DNA from 3 places in the Arthrobacter sp. T2-23 genome. Region 1 is predicted to be linked to each of the others. Evidence: riboswitches for the same ligand, from Rfam matches in the RefSeq annotation. Region 1 holds a riboswitch; each other region holds the start of a gene.

Region 1 (2,252 bases):
GGCTCTGTTTCGGCCGCAGCCCAGCCCGAGGTCAAGGCCTCAGCGGCCCAGATCGACTTCAACCGCACGGCTATCACCACCAAGGGCGACCCGGACGGCAAGCTCAAGCAGCTGCTCAGTGCCCAGTCCGCCAGCACGATTACCCGGGCCGCCTCAGCCGGCAGCCTGGGGGCACCGCTGGACGTGATGGTGACCGCCTCGCCGTTCGGCTACCGGATCAGTCCCATCACGGGGGCCGTGGGCGAATTCCACCGCGGCCAGGACTACGCCGCCCAGTGCGGCACCCCCGTGCACGCCGCGGCCAGCGGCACCGTAACCTTTACCGGTTGGCACCCCTACGGGGGCGGCAACCGCGTCGTGATCGACCATGGCAACGGCCTGGAGACCACGTACAACCACTTGTCGTCCTCAAACGTCCGCGTGGGCCAGCAGGTTTCCCGCGGCGATGTGGTGGCGATGAGCGGAACCACCGGCGCCTCCACCGGCTGCCACCTCCACTTCGAGGTGATGGTCAACGGAGAAGTCGTTGATCCGCTGGGCTGGCTTTAGACCGACCCGAGGGACCACTCGCATTTCCGTGACACGCCGTGATCTGAATGTGACATTGAGTCCTAACTGCTGTACCGTATGAAGCACGCCAACTTCACCGAAGTTGGCGCTCTTGAGTGGATTGCCTAACTCTGCCACCGCTCAAGGTCCGTTCGCATGACATCGTCTGGCAGGGGCGGGGGAACCAATTTTGGTCTTCGCAAGAAGACCTTGGGGTTAAGTCGCAAAGCTTCCCAGGAAGCGGCGCGGCCGGGTGACTCCCATCCGAATCCGACAGCTCACCTCGTAGGCATTGGGAGAGGCTACTTTCGTGTCTTCACGCCACAATGCTGCGCGTTCTCGCGCTGGCGAGGCTCACTTGAGCCCGCTGAACTCCATGCTCCGCGCGGCCCTTGCCGGCGCCCGGACTGGATCTCACAACGCAGTTCCCGCTTTTGGCGCGTCTTCGCAGTACACCCTTCGCTAAAGAAACCCGTTTCGGGGCGATCCGGCGTACCCCCAAGATGCCGGAGCGTCCTCAGTCCCGCCTGCAACAGCGCGGACAAAAGGATCACGAAAGAGAGAACTGAATGACTACTCGTGCAACCATTGCACGCCACCGCGCGGAGGTCACCAAGACCAACTCGCTGGCTGTCATTGCTAAGGCCGTCGGCGACAACGCCGGTGGTATGGGTCGCCAGGCCGCGGTTATCGCTGCAGCCTCCGGCCTGGTACTGACCAGCGGTATCGCAGCCAACGCTGCCGAGACCAACGTTCAGCGCGAATCGACTTCTGCTTCCGCCACGGAAGTACAGTCCACCGCACCGGCCACGATCTCAGCGGCCTCCAGCATCGCGATCTCCTACGAGAAGCCTGCTGTCACCACCGCACCGGCCCCGGTCGAGGCACCCAAGCCGGTCGTCCAGGTCAAGGAAGCTGCTGCTTCCACCGGCACCGCCGTGACGGCTTCCCTGGCCACGAAGGCTCCGGCTGCTGTCAGCGGCATGGGCGCTTCGATCGCCGCAGCTGCCTACGCGCAGATCGGCGTCTCCCAGGACTGCACCATGCTGGCGACCAACGCGCTGGCCGCAGTGGGCATCAACTACCACGGCTGGCCGGCAGGTTACCTGTCCCTGGGCCGCACCGTGAGCGCCGCTGAGGCTCAGCCGGGCGACCTCGCCTACTACCAGAACGGCGGCATGGGCATGGCCCACATCGCTGTTTACGTCGGCAACGGCATGGCCGTCCACGGCGGCTGGAACGGCGGAACCACCGCGCTCTACAGCGTCAACGTAGGCTCCGGCCCGGTCTTCATCCGCGTCGGCGGCTAGGACTGAATCCCGGCGACGCCGGAAGCATTGTGAAGGACCCCTGCCCCGCGGCAGGGGTCCTTTGCGTTGGCGGACCGCCGCTGGGCCGTGCCGTGGGGGCCAGGGATAAGAAAAATTCGGTAATCCGGCCTCCCGGTGTTTACTCTTGTGGTGTCGATCCATAGCCCGACCATGCACAGGGCAGCCGGCCCTCGTGCCCCTGGCGGGTGCGGCCGTGAAGAGGTATGCGGATGCGCACTCTCGTTCTGAATGCTGGATATGAACCGCTGGCGGTAGTCACCTTCCGCCGGGCGTTGGTCCTTGTGCTGACGGGGAAGGCCAGCGTGGTGGCCGAAGGCGACGATCCCGTGGTGGGCCCGCAGGACATCCTCGGCCGCCCTTCGGTGATCCTGT
Region 2 (2,252 bases), 190 kb from region 1:
GACTCCGCTGACGGCCATCCGCGGCTACACAGAACTGATGCGCATGACAGAGCACTTCACCCCGGACGGCGAGAAATCCCTCGCCCGGGTGCAGAGCCAGTCGGAACGGATGACGACCCTCGTGGAGGACCTGCTCCTGCTGGCCCGCCTCGACGAGGGCCAGCCGCTGAAGTTCAGCGACGTGGATCTCTCCCAGCTTGCAATCGAGACGGTCAGCGATGAGAAGGTCATGGCCCCGGACCGCCTCTGGAAGCTGGAGCTCGCCGAGGAGCCCGTCGTGGTGCGGGGCGATGCTGCCCAATTGCACCAGGTGCTGGCGAACCTGCTTTCCAACGCTCGCAAGCACACCGAGCCGGGAACGACCGTGACCACGGCGGTAGAACGCACCAATGACGGCACCGCCATCGTCACGGTGACGGACAACGGCACCGGAATTGCCCCCGAATTCGTGGATAGGGTGTTCCGCCGCTTTGCCCGTGCGGACGCGTCCCGCCGGAACCCCGTTGGAACCGCGGCGCCGGCCGCAGTGCCATCCCGGGCGGGATCGCAGGCACCGGCGCCCGCCATGGCGCGGGCGCGCGCGGGCTCCGCCACCTTCACTTCCCCTGTTCCGGCGGCGACGGCGGAAGGCACCAGCGGTCTGGGGCTGTCCATTGTGCAGGCGATTGTCGAGGCCCACGGCGGCACCGTCCACGTCACGTCCGGGCCCGGCCGCACGCAGTTCGCCGTCCGCCTCCCCGAGGCGGCTCCGGCGACCTAGGAGAGGCAAGCTGCCGCGCGGTTGGACGAGGCCTCCGTTACCCAAATGTGACATCCAATGGAAAGTCCGGTACCGTTTTTAGGGTGCGGCCATCGATCTGGCCGCATATCCGGATTGACGCCAAACTCTGCCGCTTCCCGGATTCCGATGGATTAGGCAGAGACGGGGGACCCAGAGTTCCCGGGCATCTGCATCCATGCACCCTTGGGGTTAAGCCGCCACGTCGAGATTCCGTGCGGCCGGATTTTTGCATCCGAACCCGACAGCTAACTCCGTAGGCGTTGAGAGGCAAACATGACTCATTTCAAGGTACCCATGCGCCCACAAGGCGCAAAACAGGCATCCGAAGCCGCGATCGCGCGCCACCGCGCCGAGCCGGCGAAGCGCACGACACTGTCCCGGATTGGCGCCCGCGCGGGCTCCAAGGGCAAGCGCGCCGCCGTCGCGGCAACCGCCCTCGCGGTACTGCTGGGCGCAGGCGCCGCGGGCCAGGCCTCCAGCACGACGGCCCACACGGCAGACGCGTCCAAGGAATCGTCGCTGCAGAAGTTGGAGTTCGAACAGGTCGGCAGCAACTCCCCCGCCTCCCCCTCCACCGGCACTGTGGAAGCCAAGGCGGCGGAAGTCAAGCCCGCCGAAGCCCCGGCACCGCCAGCCCCGCCCGCGCCGGTCGCCCCAGCCGCCGCCCCCGCCCCGGTGCAGCCGGTCGCCGTCGACGATCCGGCCGGCGCGCAGGCCTATGCCGCCGCGCAATTGCCCGTCCACGGCTGGGCTCCCAGCGAGATGCCGTGCCTGCAGAAGCTGTGGACCAGGGAGTCCGACTGGAAGACCACCGCCACGAACCCCAGCAGCGGCGCCTACGGCGTGGTGCAGTCCCTGCCGGCGGAGAAGATGGCAAGCGCCGGCGCGGACTACCGGACCAACTACCGGACCCAGATCAACTGGGGCCTGAAGTACGTGCAGGACCGGTACGGCTCGCCCTGCGGCGCCCTGAACTTCCATTACGCGAACAACTGGTACTAAACAGCCGCCACACGGGCCCCGGCCCGGCGACACGCAAGGCCCCGGATTCAGTGCATCCGGGGCCTTGCGTGCGCCTGCAACCTTGGCGGTCCGCCCGCCCAGTAAGGCTAGGCGTTGGGACGGCCGGGGATGTATTGCACCGCCCACTTGTTGCCATCAGGGTCGGAGAAGTGGACGAAGTGGCCCCAGTCCTGGATGTCGACGTCGCTGACGTCCACGCCGTTGTCCTTCAGCTGCTTGTGGGCGGCCTGGATGTCGCTGACCACCAGTTGCAGGCCCGGGGCGGTGCCGGGCGGGGCACTGTTGAGACCCTCGCCGATCGCGATCGAGCACCCTGATCCCGGCGGTGTCAGCTGGACGAACCGGATGCCTTCGGTGGGCCGTTCGTCGTAGTCGGCGTTGAAGCCCACCTTGTTGACGTAAAAATCCTTAGCGCGGTCCACATCGGACACCGGGACAAATACGAGTT
Region 3 (2,252 bases), 1.3 Mb from region 1:
TCCGCCGGCTCGGACTCATCGACGAGTACTGGATCTACATCCATCCGGTGCTGCTGGGCCGCGGCACACCGCTCTTTAAGCCCTCGGACAGCCGGACCGCGCTCACGCTCGCCGAAACGAGGACTTTCGGCAACGGTGTGGTCCGGCTGCGCTACACCCGCTGAGCCGCACCGGACACGCGAAGGCCAGTGGCCGGCTGTCGTGGGGACAACCGGCCACCGGCCTTCGGGAGCAGTGCTTGCGCGGTGACTACGCCCCGGCGCGGACGAAGGTCACGCCGCCGGTGGCCGTGAGCCAGGACAGCGGGTGCGAGATCGTCTGGTTGGATCCGTTCATGCCGCCGCTGATCGCCTGGCCGTTGCCGGCGTAGATGGCGACATGGCCGGACTGGACGATCATGTCGCCGGGCTGCGGGTCGGCCACAACCTTGCCGTAGTTCATGAACTGCTGGGGACCCAGGTCACCGACCGGGATCCCGGCAGCACCAAGGGCCTTCTCGACCATGGCAGTGCAGTCCTGGGTGATGCCGATCTGGCTGTAGGCGGCAGAGAGCATCGCAGCGTTGATTCCGCCGGCCGCCGGGGCCGGGGCAACGGCTGCCTGGACGGTGATCTTCGGCGCGGCCGGCGCTTGAGCGACGGCGGGCGCGGCCGGCGCAGCGACGGGCTTGGGCTGCTCGATCACCGGCGCCGGCGTGGTTGCCACCGCCGGACGGTCGAAGCTGATCTTCACGGCGGAATCAGCAGCAACCGGTGCCGAGACCTTGCTCGCGACGTCGACGGAGGATGCGGGGGCGGAGTCGCGTTCTGCGGACGCGGCCGCCGCGTTGGCAGCCATGCCGCTCGTCAGGACGAGGCCGGAGGCGGCCATAATAACTGCGGCCTGGCGGCCCACAGTGCCTGGCTTAATCGAAAATGCCGAGGTCCGTCCGGCAGGGGCGTCGGAACGATGGCGCGCAGCAGTAGTGCTTGAAGTCATGTTTGTAGCCTCTCCCAATGCCTGCGAGGTGAGCTGTCGGATTCGGATGGGAGGCACCCGGCCGCGGACCCGCCAGAGCGGGCTGTGCGGCTTCACCCCAAGACCTGCCGGAACGGCAAGTCGAAAGTGGTTTCCCCGTCTCTGCCAGAAGGTTGCATTCGGATCCCGGGCCGCGGCAGAGTTAGGCAATCGGCTCGGAAGCGCCCGTATCGGAAACAAACAGGCACCCATCCACGGTAACGGTACCCGGCGGTAATGTCACATTCAGGTAACGACGGGGTGTCCAGGCAGGGAATTTTGCCTAGGGTGCCGGCAGCCGCAACGCATAGGATGAGGTCAGCCAGCATTACCTCAAACGGAGGGCCCCGCTATGAACAGGCACTGTGTCGCCATCTGCCAGCTAAGCGATCAGCCGCAGGAAGACTTCGACGTTAACACGGAGCTACTGGTTCTCGAGGGCGGGGAAATCCACGTGGCGACGTGGGACGCCGAACCTCGCGACGGCGGATTCGACGTCCACGTGCTGAACGACCGGGTGGATGCCCTCGGTTTTATGGTGGTGACCGACTGGCAGTTCCTCGATGGCAAGGCGTACGCCGTGGTGGAGCGCCGGACGGAGCCTTAGGGAAGCCTGCCGAGGACCTGGTTGACCACGTCCGCGCCCTCCCGGGCCGCGGCGTCGAAGTTGAGCGTGTCCGCAGCGGTGCCGTTGACGCTCTGCCGGTAAATGACACGCCGGCCCGTACCTGCCGGCCGGGGACACTTCCGTTGAGCCTGCGGCCGCAGTGCTGCTGCCCGTTGATGGGACGCCGACGGTGGCCGGGCCCGTCCCCTGTCCGCCCGCGCACGCGCACGCGGCCAGTACGAGGGTTGCCGCCGGGGCCCGCTTGGCTAGAACCGCAGCCCCGGGCGATCCTTGCCCACATCCGCGAGCACCCGGTGCACCGCTTCCCGGACCAGGTCGCCATCGCCGTCATGGTTCCCGCCGCTGGGATCCGCCGCAGTGCCGGGACCGTGGGCCCGTGTTCCCTTGGCTTGCCGCACAAAGCCCTCCCAGTCGCCGCTGCCGGCCCGGAGTCCGCGCAGTGGCGCCAGCAGGGCTGCGCGGCGCAGCCAAGGGTCCGGGTCCTGCAGCCACCGTTCCATGACGGCCTCCGCCCGGCTCCGGCTGAGGCCGTCAAGGCCGGCGATGAGAGGCCCGACGACGTCGACGGCCAGCGGATCTGCCAGCTCGCGAAGGCGCGCGGTGCGCAGGAAGCCCTCGATCCGGGTCA

Evidence for each region. Region 1 has a riboswitch for cyclic di-AMP ahead of ACZ5Z0_RS05960 (NlpC/P60 family protein). Riboswitches for the same ligand answer to the same signal wherever they lie in the genome.
Region 2: linked by a shared signal. The riboswitch ahead of ACZ5Z0_RS06830 (aggregation-promoting factor C-terminal-like domain-containing protein) and the one ahead of ACZ5Z0_RS05960 (NlpC/P60 family protein) in region 1 are both predicted to bind cyclic di-AMP.
Region 3: linked by a shared signal. The riboswitch ahead of ACZ5Z0_RS00255 (NlpC/P60 family protein) and the one ahead of ACZ5Z0_RS05960 (NlpC/P60 family protein) in region 1 are both predicted to bind cyclic di-AMP.

Annotation. Positions count from the first base shown of each region.
Region 1 is NZ_AP027917.1:1,306,527-1,308,778, reverse strand. Features, by position in the region: gene ACZ5Z0_RS05965 (M23 family metallopeptidase) at 1-549, shown strand, start outside; cyclic di-AMP (ydaO/yuaA leader) riboswitch at 697-855, shown strand; gene ACZ5Z0_RS05960 (NlpC/P60 family protein) at 1,119-1,859, shown strand; gene ACZ5Z0_RS05955 (HNH endonuclease) at 2,090-2,252, shown strand, end outside.
Region 2 is NZ_AP027917.1:1,492,363-1,494,614, forward strand. Features, by position in the region: gene ACZ5Z0_RS06825 (sensor histidine kinase) at 1-760, shown strand, start outside; cyclic di-AMP (ydaO/yuaA leader) riboswitch at 869-1,056, shown strand; gene ACZ5Z0_RS06830 (aggregation-promoting factor C-terminal-like domain-containing protein) at 1,076-1,783, shown strand; gene ACZ5Z0_RS06835 (VOC family protein) at 1,891-2,252, opposite strand, start outside.
Region 3 is NZ_AP027917.1:43,193-45,444, reverse strand. Features, by position in the region: gene ACZ5Z0_RS00260 (dihydrofolate reductase family protein) at 1-164, shown strand, start outside; gene ACZ5Z0_RS00255 (NlpC/P60 family protein) at 250-978, opposite strand; cyclic di-AMP (ydaO/yuaA leader) riboswitch at 983-1,145, opposite strand; gene ACZ5Z0_RS00250 (hypothetical protein) at 1,349-1,603, shown strand; gene ACZ5Z0_RS00245 (DNA alkylation repair protein) at 1,870-2,252, opposite strand, start outside.